Regions from separate parts of the Embleya sp. NPDC001921 genome, predicted to be linked through region 2. Evidence: riboswitches for the same ligand, from Rfam matches in the RefSeq annotation. Region 2 holds a riboswitch; each other region holds the start of a gene.

Region 1 (4,617 bases), on a different contig from region 2:
CCAGGTTGGCGAACGCGGCTCCGGTGAAGTCGAGGGCGAGCCCTTCGATCGGCGCCTTGGCCAGGATCGGCAACGCCTCGCCGAGACGGTCGAAGTACGAGGCGACCAGCAGCCTGGGCCGGTCGGTGAGCGCGCCGAGGTCGCGGTAGGCACGTGCGATGGCGTTGAGTTCGGCGAAGCTGCGGTCCTGGACCAGCGCGGGTTCGTCCAGTTGCACCCACTCGGCACCGGCCGCGCGCAGATCGGCGAGCACCTCGGCGTACACCGGCAACAGTCGGTCCAACAGGGTCAGCGGCTGGAAGTCGGCCGCGACCCCGGGCGCGGGCTTGGCGAGCAGGAGGTAGGTGATCGGGCCGACCAGTACGGGACGCGCGGTCAGGCCCTGTGCGACGGCCTCCTCGAACTCGGCGACCTGCTTGACGGAGTTCGCGGAGAACACGGTGTCGGGGCCGAGTTCGGGGACCAGGTAGTGGTAGTTCGTGTCGAACCACTTGGTCATCTCCAGCGGCGCCACCTCCTGGGTGCCGCGGGCCATCGCGAAGTAGCCGTCCAGGGCGTCGACTTCGACGGCCGCACGGTGGCGGGGCGGGATCGCGCCGACCATCACGGTGGTGTCCAGGACGTGGTCGTACAGCGAGAAGTCGCCGGTGGGCACCTCGTGCACGCCGGCATCGGCGAGCCGACCGCGGTTGGCGCGGCGCAGTTCGGCGGCGGTGTCGCGAAGCCCGTCGGCGGTGACCCGACCGGCCCAGTAGCCCTCGATGGCCTTCTTCAACTCCCGGCGCGGGCCCTGTCGGGGGTAGCCGTACACGGTGGCGCGGGTTGCCGCGGCTGCGGACTTGGTGGTCACGGAACTCTCCTTCGCGAGTTGTCTCCGGAATCCCGGGACGGATCGAGGGCGCGAAGGGTTGGCAAGCCGCGGGGCCGTTTCGGCGCTGTCGCGCACGTGTGCCACCGGGTTGTCCGCCGACCCGCCCACGAGGTCACCGAGATCACCGCGCGCCTCATCGGCGCACGGGCAGTGGCAGGTCTTCGGACTCGTGGGCGCGTCCACCGAAAGGGCGGACTCCTACTGGCCGTCGCTTCCCGGGCCCGATTCGGGCCCAGTGCTGTTGACGGCGGTCGTTCCCACTCACCGCTGCGGGGCAGTCCCGGATTCACACCGGGTTCCCTCTTGCGACGCGCCTGCCTGGCGGGCAGGGCGAACCGACTGCGTCCGTCAGCTTAGCCGGCGACGGGCGGCTCCGGGACGCGAGTCCACTCGGTGGACGGTGAAAGGACGTACGCGAGACGCGGATGCCGGCGCCTGCGCCGATCGGGCAGGCGTGCGCGGTCCGTTCGCGGCGTTCGTCCCGACCGGGTCAAGCGCGGCGGCGGTGACCCGGCGGAACGAGCATGGTTGCGGAGCCGAGGACGGGATCGCTTCGGATCCGACGTCGGGCCGGCGCTACGGGCGGGTGGGGGCCACGCGCGGGGGCGGGTTGGTGGTGGAGGTCTTGTCCTTGGAGAAGGACCAGCCCTCGAAGCTGCCCAGCGGGGGCTTGCGGTTGGTCGCGCCCCACGAGCTGTAGGTCCAGGTGCCGTTGTTCGGCGCGTGCCAGTACGACCAATACGCGGACGCCGGCGGGGTGTTGACGCAGGGCTCGGTGTCCGTGCCGGGCTTGCCCTCGATCCGGCAGATGAATGCCTCGCCCCACCGGTTCGTGCCCTGGATCCGGAAGCCGGCGTTCTTGAGCGCGGCCAGACCGGTGGCCTGATCGCCGGGCGCGCAGCGGGTGAGCGTGGCGCCGCCGAGTTCCTGGAAGTCGACGATCACGGTCACCCCGTTGGCGTCCGGGCAGACGCCGGCGGAGCCCTTGGTGGGGTCGATGGCGTAGGCGGCGGGTGCGCTCACGGTGATCTGGGCGGTAGCGGGCAGCAGGAGCAGGGCGAGTGCCCCGACCAACCGGCCTATTCGAGCCTTGTTCCCCACAGATTTCACGTGCGGATTCCCTTCGTGCGACGGGCGTCGGCACGAGCGGCGGAACCGATGCCGACCGGGCCGAGCGATGTTCCTCACAGGACCGCCGACCCCCGGCATCGCGCCGACGGGACACCGCCGGACGTGAAATCCGGGCTTCAGCGTGCAGTCCACGACCGCTGGAGCCTTCATCTCGTTCGAACCCAGGCATTCCGACTCGCGGCGGCCTGTCGGCCACCGCCTACGGTTGCGGGTCAGCGCCGGATTTCGACCGGCTTCCCCTGGATTGCGAACTATGCGGTTATGTCGCCGACCCGGACGGAGTCGGCTTGCGGAGCGTATGAGATGAGCTGCCCGTCGTACAACGGGTCACCCGAGCAATCCGCGGTGCCGTTCGTCACCGCCCGGGAGGCGCCGCCCGGGGAGGCACCGCCCGGGAGGCCGGCCGACACGGTGGTCGGCGCGGTGGGGGCCGCGGAGGCGGGCCGCGATGGCGGCGCTCGCGCCGCCGCTCAGGTGGGTTCGCCCACCCGATACCCCGGCACGGACGGCCACCGCACCGTGAGCACCACCGACTCCTCCTCGGCCGCCCAGGAGTGGTCGACCCCGCGACCCCACACCACGTAGTCGCCCTGCTTCGCCAACAACACGCTGCGGCCCGGCAGTTCGACCCGGAACCGGCCGCTGATCAGGATCAGCAGCGCGGTCCGCGCCTCACCGGTCACCCACTCGGCGCGTGCGTCGCCGGGCGGGTGCACGCCCCACTTGATCTCCACCGCCTCGCTGTGCCGGGGATCGCCGACGTCCTTGAAATGGCCGAGCAGCCAACCCCGGTCCAGCGCCGCGTCCGGGCCCGCGTTGCCCACGTACACGCTGTCGTTCATGGCCGGGGACGCTAGCAGAGCAGGCTCCCCGGCCATGAGGGGTCAGGCAGCCGCGGTCACCTGCCGCGCGTCCGGCTCCTCCGCCGCGCGGACCTGACGGAGGTGGTCGGACACGGTCATGAGCGCGAGGAGCACCGTGGTGACCGCGAGTACCGCCCAGCCCGTGCTCGCGACGGAGGCGACGAGTGGCACCGCCACCACCGCGGTGACGATGCGTCCCTCGACCGGGCCGGTGGCCAGCACGTAGCGGTGCCACGCGTGACCCACCAGGAAGGTGGCCACGCCGGTGCCCAGCCACCAGCGGTTCGTGTCGGTGCCCAGGTGGTGGATGGCGTCCGAGATGCCCGCCGCGATCAGCACGATGCCCGCGATCATCACCGCGTGGGCCAGGCCGAACGCCACATAGCCGAGCATCTGTCGGCGCTCGACCGATGCCTCCGACATGGCGCGCACGGTGCGCTCGTCGTCGCTGCCGAAGTAGGACCACCAGATGCCGGTCGCGACCGCGATGCCGAGCAGGATGCCCCCCGCGAGCTTCCAGTCGACCGGCCGACCACCGGCGCCGATGCCGACGGCCACGACCGATTCGCCGAGCACGATCAGGATGATCAGACCGTGCCGCTCGACGAAGTGATGCGGTTCGACCACGAAGCCGCGGACCCGACCGATCACCATCGACAGGTACAGCACCGCCACGGCGGCCGCCCAGCACACCCAGGTGCCGGCGTCCGGCAGGTGTGGCGCGACCAGGATCAGCAGGCCGCCCGCCGCGTTGAACGGCGCGAGGCGCAAGATCCCGGAGCGGGCCGAGGGTTCGGACGCGGTCAGGAACAGCGCGACGTGCATCCCGACGGCGACCAGGAACGCGAGGCCGAACGCCCAGCCGTCCGGGTCGAACGCGTACGGAAGGTCCAGGCCCATCACGAAGAACGAGGTCATCGTGAGCGCCAGCAGCAACCGAACCACCGTCGCGTCGGGGCGGACCGCGTTGGTCAACCAACTGAACGCGCCGAACATCCACCACATCGCCGCCAGCGGCAACATGCCCTGGAGCAGCCCGGTCCAGCCCGGGTGCGACTCCACCTGGTGGGTGGCCTGGGTGAGCACGAAGACGAAGACGAGGTCGAAGAACAACTCGATCGGGGTCACGCCGGTGGGCCGCTCGTTCTCGGCCGGCGTTTCGCTCGGGTCGTGCGGGAGTTCGAGGGGAATCTCGTAGCCGAGGTCGAGGTCGGATTCGGGTCCGGGCGTGGCCGCGGGTTCGGGTGCGGATCCGGCCGGCGGCGTCTTCGCGGATGTGGGCGGCGCCGGTATCGAGGCGTCGATCCGATCGGGTTCACGGGGTGTCGAGGAAGGGCTCATGCGTTCGCTTTCGTGTGTCCCGGGGTGCGCCCATCGGGGGCCGAGGCGCGGCACCGAAGTGCGGTCCGACCGGGATGCGACCCGGTCCGGAGTGGTCGCGCGCGTGCGCGGGCCCATCATCATCGCGACTTCCGCTTCGGCACAGGGGGGTTCCGTCGCGTTCGCGATCGGCGTAGCCCGGGCACACGCCGCGGCGGGCCGGTAGTCCGGCCCGCCGCAGATCCCCTGTCTACCCGTCGGAGGCGGTTCGGGGCAGTGGCTCGCGTGTTCCGGCTACCCGGCACCGACGGCGGCCCGCGTATATCGGCTGTCTCGGGCCGGCGCCCGCTCGCGCGTCCGGGGCGTCGCGCCCCGCACCTGGCGCACGCGGTCCGGTCGCCCGAAACCGCGCGGACCCGGTCGCCCCCCAGC
Region 2 (4,617 bases):
GTGTTGTGGCGCCGGGTCGGCCAGTTCGTGGTGGACGTGCTCGCGTCCGCGCTGTTGCCCGGCGCCGCGATGTTCCTGTTCGTCCTGTTGCCCACACATCCCGACGGCTCGATCCGCAGCGGCCCGCTGACCGCGGCGATCACCGTCGGTGTGCTGACGGTCGCGCTGGCGATCCTGTTCTGGTACTGGGTGTTGCGACCCGCCGAGCACGACGGGCGCACATGGGGCATGCAGATGTTCGGCATCCGGGTCGTGGACGTGTCCGGCGGGCGGGCGGGACGACGTCAGCTCGGGATCCGCTGGCTGCTGCTGTGCGTCGACGCGTTCGCGCTCGGCGCGGTCGGCCTGGCCGCGGTGCTCACCAGCGAGCGGCGCCAGCGGGTCGGCGACCGGGTCGCGGGCACCGTGGTGATCCGGGGCCGAGGACCCGGCCTGCACTGAGCACCGCGCGGCGCGGCTCGACGCCGCACCGAGCCACCGCCGCGCCGCCCCACATCGCGCCGCCCCACACCGCCCTGCGCCGCATCGCGCCGCGCCGTCCCGCACCAAGCCGCACCTGTCGACGATCACGCTCCGGAATGCGGCAATTGCTCGACCGCTCCGCCCGCATTGTGGTCTTGCGCACGGTTTGCAAAAGCCATCTTGTCGCCATGTCCATCCGACCACTAGTGTCGGCTCGCCGTGGTGCTCGGGAAGCCGGTTCGATGCCGGCGCGGCCCTCGCCACTGTGATCGGGAAGTTCTCCTCCACCCCGCGGAAACGTTGATTCGTCGCCGCGGGAAGCCACTGGGACCGCTCGCGCGGCCCCGGGAAGGCGGAGACGTGAACGTACGACCCGTCAGCCAGGAGACCGGCCACGGCGATCGTCCGTCCACGAGGTGTTGGAGAGGGACCCTTCCTCATGCATATCGCAGAGGGCTATCTGCCCTGGGAACACGCAGCCGCCTGGGGCGTCGCGTCGGCCCCGTTCGTCGTCCACGGCGCCCGCGCGCTCACCCGCGAGGTCCGCGACAAACCCGAGAACACCCTGCTGCTCGGCGCGTCCGGCGCGTTCTCGTTCGTACTGTCCGCGCTGAAGATCCCTTCCGTCACCGGAAGTTGCTCGCATCCCACCGGCACCGGCCTGGGCGCGATCCTGTTCCGGCCGCCGATCATGGCCGTACTGGGCACGATCACCCTGCTCTTCCAGGCGCTGCTGCTCGCGCACGGCGGGCTGACCACACTCGGCGCGAACGTGTTCTCCATGGCGATCGTCGGCCCGTGGGCCGGCTACGGCGCGTATCGGCTGGCCCGTTCGCTCCTGGACGGACGCGGCGGCACCACACCGCTGGATGTCGCGGTGTTCGTGGGCGCGTTCGTCGCGGACCTGAGCACGTACTGCGTCACCAGCGTGCAGTTGGCCCTGGCCTTCCCCGACCCGGACAGCGGATTCGCGGGCGCGTTGGCCAAGTTCGGCGGCATCTTCTCCCTCACCCAGATCCCGTTGGCGATCAGCGAGGGTCTGCTGACCGTCCTGGTCGTGCGCTTGCTGCGGCAGTCCAGCCGAGGCGATCTGGTCCGGCTCGGTGTGGTCACGGACGCGCGGATCGCGCGCGAGGAGGAGAAGTCCAAGTGAAGCGCTCCACGAAGATCAACCTGCTGATCGTGCTGGCCGTGGTGCTGCTCGCGGTGCTGCCCGTGGTGTTCGGCATGGGCGACCACAAGGACGAGCCGTTCACGGGCGCCGACACCCAGGCGGAGACCGCGATCACCGAGAACGACCCGGATTACGAGCCGTGGTTCAGCCCGCTGTACGAACCGCCGTCCGGAGAGATCGAGTCCGGCCTGTTCGCGTTGCAGGCCGCCCTCGGCGCGGGCGTGGTCGGCTACATGTTCGGGGTCAAGCGCACCCGCCGCCGGCTCGCGCCGGATGCATCGGACACGCCCGACGAACCGACCACCGCTTCGGCGCGTGCCGCCGAGGCGACACCGCCGGACCAGACACCGGCATCGGTCCCGGGCCACTGATCCCGTGCTGCCGATCGACGCGGCGGCGCACGCGAGTTCGTGGCGTCGCCGCCATCCGGCCGACAAAGCCGTGCTCTCCTTCGGGCTGCTCGGGTGCGCGGTGGCACTGCCGCCGTGGCCCGGCGCGGTCCTGGTCGCGGCGACCGTCCTGGTCGTCGCGTTCGGCTTCGCGCGCGTGCCCGCCCGGCGGTTGTGGCGGGCCGCCCGCGCGCCGCTCGGGTTCGCCGCCACCGGAGCGCTCGCCCTGCTCGTCACGATCGGCGCGGACGGCGTCGGCTGGGCCCCGGACGGGCCGCGCCACGCCGCCGAGTTGCTCGCCCGCTCCACCGCGGCGGCCCTGGCGATGCTGCTGTTCGCGTTCACGACACCGCTGTCGGACGTACTGCCGAGGCTGACCCGGGTGGGCGTGCCGGCCGCCGTGGTGGACGTGGCCGCGGTGATGTACCGCATGTTGTTCCTGCTCTACGACACGACCACGCGCATCAACCAGGCCCAGGCCGGCCGGCTCGGCCACCGCACCCGACGGGCCAGGTGGCGCTCGGTGGCCGGGCTCGGCTCGGCGGTCTTCGTGCACGCGTTCGCCCGCGCCCAGCGCCTGGAGGCGGGCCTGGCCGGGCGCGGCTACGACGGACGCCTGCGGGTGCTGGTGGACGAGGTACCCATCTCGCGGGCGTTCGTCGCGGGCTCCCTGTTCGTCGTGGCGGCGGTCGTCGCCGCCACCCTTCTCCTGGTATCGGTGGTGCCGTGATTCCGTTGCGGGTACGAGAGATCGGCTACGCCTACGAGGACGGGCCGGCCGTGTTGAGCGGGCTGTCCCTGTCCGTTCCGGCCGGGCGCGCGCTGGCCCTGCTCGGGCCGAACGGCAGCGGGAAGACCACGCTGCTGCGGTTGTTGACCGGCGGCCTGACACCGGACTCGGGGCGGGTCGAACTGCACGAGGTGCCGATTCGGCACGACCGCAAGGGGCTCACCGCGCTGCGGCGGGCCGTGCAGCTGGTCGTCCAGGATCCCGACGACCAGCTCTTCTCGGCGTCGGTGGTCCAGGACGTCTCGTTCGGGCCGCTCAACCTGGATCTGGACCCGGTCGAGGTGCGCTCGCGGGTGGCCGAGGCACTGGCCGCGCTCGGGATCACCGAACTGGCCGAGCGGCCCGTGCACCTGCTGTCCTTCGGCCAGCGCAAGCGGGTCGCCATCGCCGGCGCGATCGCGATGCGGCCCGAGGTGCTGGTGCTGGACGAGCCGACCGCGGGCCTGGATCCGGCCGGGCAGGAAGCGCTGCTGCACACCCTCGACCAACTGCGCGCGACCGGGACGACGGTGGTGATGGCCACCCACGACGTGGACCTCGCGCTGCGCTGGGCCGACGACGCGGCGGTCCTCGCACACGGACGCCTGCACACCGGTCCGGCGCACGAACTGCTCGCGGACACCGAGTTGCTGGCCGCCGCGAGCCTGCGGCCGACCTGGGCGCACGCGGCCGCGGCCGTACTGGCCGCACACGGGCTGGCCCCGGCGGGCACTCTGCCGCGCACGCCGGCCGAACTGGCGGCCCTGGCGGTACGTCCGGCCCCGACCACCGCGGAACCCGCTCTCTGAGCGCACCCCGGGCCGGCCTCAGCGCCGGCGCAGCAGCACCACCGCGCGGTCGTCGCCCACGTTGCGCCCGGCCGCCGCCACGATCCGGCGCGCCGCGTCGTGGAAGTCGTCCCGGACCAGCCGCTCGGCCTCGCCGAGGAAACGGTCGATGCCGGTGGCGATGTCCTCGCCGGGCATCTCCACCATGCCGTCGGTGAACAGCAGGAGTGCGTCGCCGGTGCCCAGCCGGCCCTTGACGCCCTCGAAGGTCGCGTCCTCGATCACCCCCAGGAGCGGGCCGACCGCCTCGATCACGTGCCAGCGCCCGGAGCCGGCGTTCCAGTGCACACCCGGCGGGTGGCCCGCCGAGATCAACTCGTACTCGCCCGACTCCAGGTCGAGCACGACGTGCACGGCCGTCGCGAAGCCCTCCGCCCACTCCTGGCGCAGCAGGTAGTCGTTCGCCGCCGGCAGGAAGCCGTGCGGGGGCAACGATCCGAGCAGCCCGCCGAACGCGCCGGACAACATCAACGCGCGCGTGCCCGCGGCCAGCCCCTTGCCCGAGACGTCGACCAGCACCACCTCGAGCACCCGCCCGCCGCCCGCGCCGCGGGAGGCGACCAGGAAGTCACCGGAGAACGACTGCCCACCGGCCGGTCGCAGCACCACCTCGGTGTGCCACTGCGGCGGCAGCACCGGCATCTCGCCCTGGGCCCGCAGCCGGTCCCGCAGGTCGAACAACATCGACTCGCCCCGCGTCCACTGCACGCCCAGGCGGGTCCGCATCCGGGCCATCAGCAGCACGATGCCCGCGATGGCCCCGACCACCACGATGGTGCCCGCGGTGACCTCGTCGGGGTCGTGCACCTGGTGCTGCGCGACCAGTACGCCGGCGGTCGCCGCGTACAGCAGGAGCAGACTGGGCATCCGCAGCACCAGCCCGCCGACCAGGATCGGCACCGCCGCCATCGTGGCCGGGAACCACGACGCGTTCACATCCGAGAGCAGGCCGCACACGGTGACCGCGGCCAGCAG
Region 3 (4,617 bases), on a different contig from region 2:
TACGACCGGCTCGGCTTCCGGTCGGTGGGGACGGCGCTGATCGCGGAGGCGCCGTGAGCGCCCCGGCACAGCCCGGACCGCCCGCGAAGCCCGTCGTGCTGCCGATCCCGCCCGGACGCAATCCCACCGCCGCCGAGCTGGCCGCCGCGCACGGCCGGACCATCCCCGACGTGATCGGACCGAACCTGCGGGTGTTGTTCTGCGGGATCAACCCTGGCCTGTGGTCCGGCGCGACCGGACGGCACTTCGCCCGCCCCGGCAACCGGTTCTGGCCCGCGCTGTACGCCTCGGGGTTCACGCCCCGCCTGCTCGCGCCCGCCGAGCAGGACGCGTTGACCGCGCTCGGCCTCGGCATCACCAACGTGGTGGCCCGTACCACCGCCCGCGCGGACGAGTTGAGCCGAAACGAGTACGTCGCAGGCGGCGCGGCGCTCACCGCCAAGGTGCGCCGGTACCGGCCGGACTGGCTCGCCGTGCTGGGTATCGGCGCGTACCGGACCGGTTTCGGCCGGCCCAAGGCGGTGGTCGGTCGGCAGGCCGAGACCATCGGCGACACCCGGATCTGGGTGCTGCCGAACCCGAGCGGCCTGAACGCGCACTGGACGGCGGCGGCACTCGGCGAGGCGTTCGCCGAACTGCGCGCGGCGGCACATATCGAAAGCACCCGACCGGAAACGGCGCAAACCGAAGCCGCCGGGACCGAAAGCACCAGGACCGAAGCCACCAGGACCGAAGCCACCGGGACCGAAACCACCTGACCCGGGGGCGCCCGGCTCGAAAGTGGTTCGAAAGCGGCCCGGATCCGGCCCGAAGACCCCCGACCGCCCCGGGCGCGGCCGGGTCGGTCCGCGCGCCTGTATCCGAGTCGATTCGTCCATCGACCGAGTGGCATCACCCGGTTGGTGGTTACTTCGCGCTCCCTCGCGCGGTTGGGTCGGCATGGAGATCCTGCGGGCCCCGTTCGGGCCGTGGCCCACCGAGACGTTCGAGACACCCGTGTACGAGGCGTTGGTCGCGGAGTGGCGCGACTCGGGCCGGGAGGTACCCCGGTCGCCGGACCGACCCCACGACCGCCCGGCACGACACGCGCGCCCGCCGGGGTCCGGCCCCCGCACCGGACGTCCCTGAGGACGTCCCCGAGGACGCCGACGAAACCACCTCCGAGGTCGCCCGCACCGGCCGCCGGAGGCACCCGCCGACTCGGCCGTGCCCCCAGCCCCGCCGACACGCCCGCGGGACGCCGTACCCGCCCGGCACGTCCCGCGGCCGACCGTACGCCCCCGCGCCTCGCCTCCGCCCCTGCGGCCGCCCCGCGAAGGCCCGTTTTCCCGACGCCCGGACACCGCGTTCGACACGCGCCCGGCGACGCGCGACGCGCACAACGCCGGCGTGTCGTGGAGCCGTTCGGCGGCCCGCGCACGGGTACCGTCATGCCGGGCGTACGCCGGGAGGAGAGGGTTCCACGCGGCCCCGGGAGGCGCCGCGACACCCGGTGTGGACGGCCGCGCCGCCGGGCGTGGGCCCGTCCCGGTCGAAATCGTGGTACGTCGGGAATCGCGACACGACACAACACCTGGGGGTGCGACGACCACCCCGCCACTACATATATGCTCTGCGACGCAGCTGGTTCGCCGTTCCGGTCAAACGGGAGGGCGACGCAAGAGGGAACCCGGTGTGAAGCCGGGACTGCCCCCGCAGCGGTAAGCGGGAACGAATGTCGTCCTGGAGCGCCGAACGCCGAGAGGGGTTCTGCGACCGACGACCACGGGGAACTCCGCGGCCCGCCGAGCACATCGTGCCCGGTGGCGCCCCGGCATGCCCGCGAGTCCGAATACCTGCCGGCTGTCCGTGCCTTCGGGCGCGGGGTCACTGTACGTACGAGCTCGCGAGGAGAGAGCACGTGACCGTTGTGGACAGCGTGGGCGCGACCCGGATGCGGATCGACGAAAGCCCCGAGGACCAACTGGCTACCCTGGTGCGCACCCAGGCGCGCGATCTGCCGGAGGTCGATCCGGATCGGGTCGTCCGCCGGGTCGTCGCGGGTCTCAACGAGGGCGCGGACAAGGGTGCGGCCGCGGACCTGGCGGTGCGTACCGCCGCCGAGTTGATCGCCGAGGAGCCCGCCTACTCGCGGCTCGCCGCGCGCCTGCTCGCCGGCCGGATCGCGGACGAGGCGCTCGACGCCGGGGTCACCTCGTTCAGCGCCGGCATCGCGCTCGGCCGGCGCGAGGGCATCATCGGCGCGGAGACCGCGGCGTTCGTCGCTGAGCACGCCGCCGACCTGGACGCCGCCGTGGACGTCGACGGCGACCGGCGGTTCGAGTACTTCGGCCTGCGCACCGTGTACGACCGCTACCTGCTGCGCCACCCGGTGTCGCGCAAGGTGGTCGAGACCCCGCAGCACTTCCTGCTGCGCGTGGCGTGCGGCCTGGCCCAGGAGCCCGGCGAGGCGATCGGCTTCTACCGGCTGATGTCCTCGCTCGCCTACCTGCCCAGCTCGCCGACGTTGTTCAACTCCGGCACCGTGCACACCCAGATGTCCTCGTGCTACCTGCTCGACTCGCCCAAGGACGAACTGGAGTCGATCTACGACATGTACGGGCGGATCGCCCGACTGTCGAAGTTCGCCGGCGGCATCGGCGTGGCCTGGTCGCGGGTGCGTTCGCGCGGCTCGCTGATCCGCGGCACCAACGGGCACTCCAACGGCATCGTGCCGTGGCTCAAGACGCTCGACTCCTCCGTGGCCGCGGTCAACCAGGGCGGTCGGCGCAAGGGCGCGGCCTGCGTGTACCTGGAGACCTGGCACCCGGACATCCTGGAGTTCCTCGAACTGCGCGAGAACACCGGTGAGGACGCGCGCCGCACGCACAACCTCAACCTGGCCAACTGGGTGCCGGACCTGTTCATGCGCCGGGTCGAGGAGGACGGCGTCTGGTCGCTGTTCGACCCGAACGAGCTGCCCGAACTGCCCGACCTGTGGGGCGCCGAGTTCGACAAGGTGTACGAAGCCGCCGAGCGGGACGGCCGGTTCGTCCGGCAGATGCCCGCGCGCGACCTCTACGCCCGGATGATGCGCACCCTCGCGCAGACCGGCAACGGCTGGATGACCTTCAAGGACGCCGCCAACCGCACCTGCAACCAGGCCGCGGAGCCCGGCAACGTGGTGCACCTTTCCAACCTGTGCACCGAGATCCTCGAGGTGACCAGCGACGGCGAGACCGCCGTGTGCAACCTCGGCTCGGTCAACCTCGGCGCGCACGTGATCGCCGGCCAGGGCATGGACTGGGACAAGCTGCGCGCGACGGTGCGCACCGCGGTGGTCTTCCTGGACCGCGTGATCGACATCAACTACTACCCGACCGACCAGGCCGCCGCGTCCAACCCGCGCTGGCGTCCGGTGGGCCTGGGCCTGATGGGCCTGCAGGACGTGTTCTTCACGCTCGGCATGCCGTTCGACTCGGTCGAGGCGCGCGAGTTGTCCACGCTGATCTCCGAGGAGATCTACCTGACCGCGCTGGAGACCTCCTCGGCGCTCGCCGAGGTGCACGGCCCGCACCCGGCCTACGCCGAGACGCACGCCGCGCGCGGCCGGCTCCAGCCGGACCTGTGGGAGGGCGTGTACCCGACCCAGACCAAGCGCTGGGACGCGCTGCGCGACCGGGTCGCCGAGCACGGCCTGCGCAACTCGCTGCTCGTGGCGATCGCGCCGACCGCGACCATCGCCTCGATCGCCGGCGCCTACGAGTGCATCGAGCCGCAGGTGTCGAACCTGTTCAAGCGCGAGACGCTGTCCGGCGAGTTCCTCCAGATCAACGCCTACCTGGTGCGCGAGCTCAAGGCCCGCGGCCTGTGGACCCCCCAGGTCCGCGACCGGATCAAGCGCGCCGAGGGATCGGTCCAGAGCATCGCCGAACTCCCGGAGGACGTGCGGGAGTTGTACCGCACCGCATGGGAGCTGCCGCAGCGTGCGCTGATCGACCTGGCGGCGGCCCGCTCGCCGTACATCGACCAGTCGCAGTCGCTGAACCTGTTCATGGCCGACCCGACCATCGGCAAGCTGTCCTCGATGTACCGCTACGCGTGGTCCACCGGCCTCAAGACCACGTACTACCTGCGCTCGCGCCCCGCGACGCGGATCCAGCAGGCGACCGTGCCGGCGCAGGCCTCGGCCGCGCCCGTCGAGGAGATCTCCGACCTGGAGGTCATCGCCTGCTCGCTGGAGAACCCCGAAGCCTGTGAGGCGTGCACGTGAGCCTGCTCGATCCCGGAATGAACCTCACGCTGCGCCCGATGCAGTACCCGGACTTCTACGAGAAGTACCGCGCGGCGATCCGCAACACCTGGACGGTCGAAGAGGTCGACCTGCACAGCGACCTCGCCGACCTGGACAAGCTCAGCCCGGCCGAACGACACCTCGTGCAGCGCCTGGTCGCGTTCTTCGCGACCGGTGACACGATCGTGGCGAACAACCTGGTGCTGAACCTGTACCGGCACATCAACTCGCCCGAGGGGCGGCTGTACCTGTCGCGGCAACTCTTCGAAGAGGCCGTCCATGTGCAGTTCTACCTGACCCTGCTGGACACCTACATGCCCGACCACGAGGAGCGCGAGCAGGCG
Region 4 (4,617 bases), on a different contig from region 2:
TGTCCGATCGAACTCGTAACGCGACACGCGCGTTTCCGTGTGCCGAACGGCGTGCGACGGACCACACTGGCACCCATGAAGGATCACGAGGGCTCGGCGATCGTGGTCCTGCCCAGCGGACGGCGAATCGGCGTCCACGCGATCGTGGACGCGGACGAAGAGCGCTTGTACGACCCCGGGCCGGACGCGACACCGATCGGCTGGACCGCGACGCTGAGCCCCAGAAGCCCGGCGTCCCGCACAGACCTGCACGAGATCTATCGGGCCGGCCACGGAAGGTTGTGCCTCCCCTGTGGCACACGCGAGAACTTCCTGGTGGTCGGCATCCGCATCGGGGCCGGCCAGGGCGATCGGGTCGACATCCAGGGCACGGGCGCCCCCCCGAGCGAGTGACACGGCCGTCGCCGACACCGAGAACAGGCCGGCCGAGGCCGCGGCACCGGTCGCCCGTTCCGCGGACGGGGTTCAGCTCACCGCGCGCTTCACGAGCTCGGCGATCCGCGCCTCCACCTCTGTTGTCACCTCGATCAGCGCGAACCCGGCCGCCCACATGGGGCCGTCGTCCAGCTTCGCCAGGTCGCTGAACCCGAGCGTCGCGTAGCGCGCCTTGAACTTCTCCGCGCTCTGGAAGAAACAGACGACCTTGCCGTCCAGCGCGTAGGCGGGCATCCCGTACCAGAGCTTCGGCGCGAGCACCGGGGCGTTGGCCGTGATGACGGCGTGCACGCGCTCGGCCATGACCCGGTCCGAGTCCTGCATCTCGGCGATCTTCGCGAGTACGTCCCGCTCCGCCTCCGCCGCCTTGTCCGCGCGCGAACCGCGGCGCGCGGCGGCCTTCCCCTCCTTGGCGTGCTCCTTCATCGCGGCCCGCTCCTCGGCCGTGAAACCCTCGTACGTGCCGCTGTCGTCGTTGCCCATGACAGACCTCCCCCGTCGATGATCATGCTGTGAACGATCTTGAAATGGGACCTTATCCCGGCGCCACGGCAGCGACCAGTACCTATCGCGCGGACGGGCCGGGGTGTCCCCGGGGCTGCCGTTCGCCCGCGACGTCGTCCGGGCGTCGGCGCCGACCGAAGGCCCGTCGGCGGTACGGCCCGTGCCGGCCGAGGGTCTTCGCGGGGTCGCGCTCCCATTCGGCTCGACTCGTCGTCGACCTTTGAGCTCGACGCCGCGAACGGCACGGTTCGGGTGGCACGGCGCGGGTGGGTTGTCGTGGTGTCGTAGGCTCCGGGACATGCACAGCAGCCCGACGGAGCACGCACGCTGCCTTTACGGAGACGAGTACCGACCCACGCCGCCGTGCGACCTCGAACACCGGGAGTCCTCCTTCGTCGAGGAGCTGACCTTCGCCGACGCGGATTCGATTCTCGCCATGTTGCGCGAGTTGTCCCCACACCTGGTCGACGGCCGCCTGCCGGTCTGGATCCGCAACCTGTCCTACCGGCTCGTGCTCCTGCAACGACCGGACGAGCCCGCGCTGATGCGCGAGGCCGCCGAGAACCTGTGGCTGCACGGACCGGACTGGGACGACATCGCCGCGGACCTGACCAGGGCGGCGGACGCTCTGGGCTCGGGCTGAACCCGGGCCGAACCCGGGCCGAACCCTGGCTGAACCCGGGCCGAGCCCTGGCTGAACCCGGGCCGAGCCCGAGCGCTACTCGGCGCGAAGGGCCTCGCGCAGCGCCTGTACGGCGCCGCTCGGGTCGTAGCCCTCGGGCACGCCCTCGATCAGGATGATGTCGCCCTCGATGTGCCGCGAGCGCAGCGGCGCGATCATCCGGTACGCGGGCGAATCCCACCAGGCCCGCGCCTCGGCGATCCCGGGAAAGCCGATCATCACGACGTTCCCGACCCAACCCCCCTCCAATACCTCGTGCTGCGTGACGTGCACGAGGTAGCGGCCGCCGTACGGCGCGAAGGTGCCGGGGAGTTGCTCGATGTAGTCGGCGATCTCGGGGTGCGGGGCGGCGTCCCGCAGGTTGGCGATGACGTACGCGGGCATGTCTTAACCTCTCGGTCGATCGGGTCCACCGGACGAATTGGCGTTGCCTCGGGTCCGCTGCCGGGCCGACGGGTCGTCAGGCGGCCCGGGCGGCATGGGCGTTCGGGTTCAGGGCGACGCGGACCCGGGAAGGGGAGAGCACCGCCCGGACCCGCGGTATGCGGGCACGCGTCGACCGGTTCCGGGCCGCGGCGGCCGGCGCGTCACAGGCCTTCCAGCCGGCCGGGTAGTTCTCGACGGCAGCGGTGTAGTCGATGGCGCCGCTCATGGCGTCCGTCCTTCCCGGGTCGATCCGCCGGGCGTACCCGACGGGTTCCAGTGCTTTGACCTGCGCGGTTCCTGTCGTGCTTTCCGCAGGTCAAAACGTTACGGACGAACAACCGACCCGGAATCAGTCACGCATCAGTACTCGGACGAAGGTGGTCACCCACGCGATCAAGCCCGATCACCGCTGGACTTAGTAGGACGTCCGACTATATCGTCTTGAACTACAAGGTCCGCGGTGCAGGGAAGTCGGTGTGAATCCGGCACGGTCCCGCCACTGTGACCGGGGAGTGCGCTGCCGAGGCACCACGCCACTGGCGAAAGCCGGGAAGGCGGGCGGCGTATGTCGATCCGGAAGTCAGGATACCGGCCGCGGGTATATCCGTGTTGTCCACGAGGATGGAGCAAACACGCATGACGCCGGTCTGCGCACTCGCCCCGGACGATCTTGCGAACGTCGAGGTCGTCGGGCTCGCCTGACCACCCGCACGTGCCACCCGACCTCGGCAACCCCGCGCCCCGAAGCGGCGGTTGCCGTGGTCGGGTCATTGCCCCGCCTCCGGACCGCACCTGACGAGAGACAGGTCGTTCATGGTCCGCGAGCTTTCCCACTTCATCGGCGGCAGGCACGTCCACGGCGCGTCCGGCGCGTTCGGCGACGTGTACGACCCCAACACCGGACGCGTGCAGGCGCGCGTTCCGCTGGCCGACCGTGCCGACACGCTGGCGGCGATCGCCGATGCCGAGCAGGCACAACCGGCGTGGGCCGCCTGGAACCCCCAAAAGCGCGCCCGGGTGTTGTCCCGATTCCTGCAACTGGTCGAGCCCGAACGCGATTCGCTGGCCGAGCTGCTGTCGGCCGAGCACGGCAAGACCATCGCCGACGCCCACGGCGACCTGCAACGCGGCCTGGAGGTGGTGGAGTTCGCCGTCGGTATCCCGCACCTGCTCAAGGGCGAGTTCACCGACAACGCGGGTACCGGTATCGACGTGCACTCGCTGCGCCAGCCGCTCGGTGTGGTCGCCGGCATCACCCCGTTCAACTTCCCCGCGATGATCCCGCTGTGGAAGATCGCCCCCGCCATCGCGTGCGGCAACGCGTTCGTCCTCAAGCCGTCCGAGCGCGACCCTTCGGTGCCGCTGCGCCTGGCCGAGCTCTTCCTCGAGGCGGGGCTGCCGCCGGGTGTGCTGAACGTGGTCAACGGCGGCAAGGAGTCGGTCGACACGCTGCTGGAGGACCCGCGCGTCCAGGCGCTGGGCTTCGTCGGCTCGACCGCGATCGCCGAGTACGTGTACACCTCGGCCACCGCGCGCGGCAAGCGTGCCCAGTGCTTCGGCGGCGCCAAGAACCATCTGATCGTGATGCCGGACGCGGACCTCGACCAGGTCGTCGAAGCCCTGATCGGCGCCGGATACGGTTCCGCGGGCGAGCGCTGCATGGCGATCTCCGTGGCGGTTCCGGTCGGCGCGGAGACCGCGGACGCGCTGGTGGCCAAGCTCGTCGAGCGCATCGCCACGCTGCGGGTGGGCCCCTCCCACGACCGCGACGCCGACTTCGGCCCGTTGGTGGGTCGGGACGCGCTCGCTCGGGTCCACGACTACCTGGACATCGGCGTGCGAGAGGGCGCGAAGCTGCTCGTCGACGGCCGTGACGTGCGCGTCCCCGGCCACGAGGACGGCTACTTCGTCGGCGCGTCCCTGTTCGACCACGTCACGCCCTCGATGCGGGTGTACCGCGAGGAGATCTTCGGTCCGGTCCTGTCGGTGCTGCGCGCGGCCGACTACGAGGACGCGCTGCGACTGGCGAGCGAGCACGAGTACGGCAACGGCGTGGCGATCTTCACCCGCGACGGCGACACCGCCCGCGACTTCGGTCGCCGGGTGAACACCGGCATGGTCGGCGTCAACGTGCCGATCCCGGTGCCGGTGGCCTATCACACGTTCGGCGGGTGGAAGCGGTCCGGATTCGGCGACCTCAACCAGCACGGACCCGACTCGATCCGCTTCTACACCCGGACCAAGACGATCACCTCGCGCTGGTTCTCCGGTGCACGCGAGTCCGCGAGTTTCACCATCCCCACGATGGGCTGACCCGATGACGACCCTCACCGAGGATCAGCACGCGATCGTCGAGACGACGCGGGACTTCGCCCGCGAGCACCTGGCCCCGCAGGCGATCGAGTGGGACCGCACCAAGCACTTCCCGGTCGATGTCCTGCGCAAGGGCGCCGACCTCGGGCTCGGCGGCATCAACGTCCGTGAGGACGCGGGCGGTTCGGGTCTGAGCCGACTCGACGCCGTGCTGATCTACGAGGCGTTGGCCGGCGGCTGCCCGAGCATCGCCGCCT

What was found. Region 2 has a riboswitch for cobalamin ahead of ACWCPW_RS28690 (energy-coupling factor ABC transporter permease). Riboswitches for the same ligand answer to the same signal wherever they lie in the genome.
Region 1: another riboswitch for cobalamin. It lies ahead of metE (5-methyltetrahydropteroyltriglutamate--homocysteine S-methyltransferase); the one in region 2 lies ahead of ACWCPW_RS28690 (energy-coupling factor ABC transporter permease).
Region 3: another riboswitch for cobalamin. It lies ahead of ACWCPW_RS02220 (ribonucleoside-diphosphate reductase subunit alpha); the one in region 2 lies ahead of ACWCPW_RS28690 (energy-coupling factor ABC transporter permease).
Region 4: another riboswitch for cobalamin. It lies ahead of ACWCPW_RS12070 (CoA-acylating methylmalonate-semialdehyde dehydrogenase); the one in region 2 lies ahead of ACWCPW_RS28690 (energy-coupling factor ABC transporter permease).

Annotation. Positions count from the first base shown of each region.
Region 1 is NZ_JBSFEO010000003.1:173,054-177,670, reverse strand. Features, by position in the region: gene metE (5-methyltetrahydropteroyltriglutamate--homocysteine S-methyltransferase) at 1-850, opposite strand, end outside; cobalamin riboswitch at 1,007-1,227, opposite strand; gene ACWCPW_RS04235 (flagellar hook-length control protein FliK) at 1,448-1,981, opposite strand; gene ACWCPW_RS04230 (signal peptidase I) at 2,473-2,844, opposite strand; gene ACWCPW_RS04225 (low temperature requirement protein A) at 2,887-4,206, opposite strand.
Region 2 is NZ_JBSFEO010000027.1:80,881-85,497, forward strand. Features, by position in the region: gene ACWCPW_RS28685 (RDD family protein) at 1-441, shown strand, start outside; cobalamin riboswitch at 666-873, shown strand; gene ACWCPW_RS28690 (energy-coupling factor ABC transporter permease) at 902-1,615, shown strand; gene ACWCPW_RS28695 (energy-coupling factor ABC transporter substrate-binding protein) at 1,612-2,007, shown strand; gene cbiQ (cobalt ECF transporter T component CbiQ) at 2,012-2,755, shown strand; gene ACWCPW_RS28705 (energy-coupling factor ABC transporter ATP-binding protein) at 2,752-3,603, shown strand; gene ACWCPW_RS28710 (PP2C family protein-serine/threonine phosphatase) at 3,622-4,617, opposite strand, start outside.
Region 3 is NZ_JBSFEO010000002.1:107,067-111,683, reverse strand. Features, by position in the region: gene ACWCPW_RS02230 (GNAT family N-acetyltransferase) at 1-57, shown strand, start outside; gene mug (G/U mismatch-specific DNA glycosylase) at 105-758, shown strand; cobalamin riboswitch at 1,608-1,857, shown strand; gene ACWCPW_RS02220 (ribonucleoside-diphosphate reductase subunit alpha) at 1,934-4,252, shown strand; gene ACWCPW_RS02215 (ribonucleotide-diphosphate reductase subunit beta) at 4,270-4,617, shown strand, end outside.
Region 4 is NZ_JBSFEO010000008.1:148,160-152,776, reverse strand. Features, by position in the region: gene ACWCPW_RS12095 (hypothetical protein) at 76-393, shown strand; gene ACWCPW_RS12090 (iron chaperone) at 466-918, opposite strand; gene ACWCPW_RS12085 (hypothetical protein) at 1,238-1,582, shown strand; gene ACWCPW_RS12080 (DUF1330 domain-containing protein) at 1,658-2,005, opposite strand; gene ACWCPW_RS12075 (hypothetical protein) at 2,082-2,273, opposite strand; cobalamin riboswitch at 2,489-2,658, shown strand; gene ACWCPW_RS12070 (CoA-acylating methylmalonate-semialdehyde dehydrogenase) at 2,861-4,360, shown strand; gene ACWCPW_RS12065 (acyl-CoA dehydrogenase family protein) at 4,365-4,617, shown strand, end outside.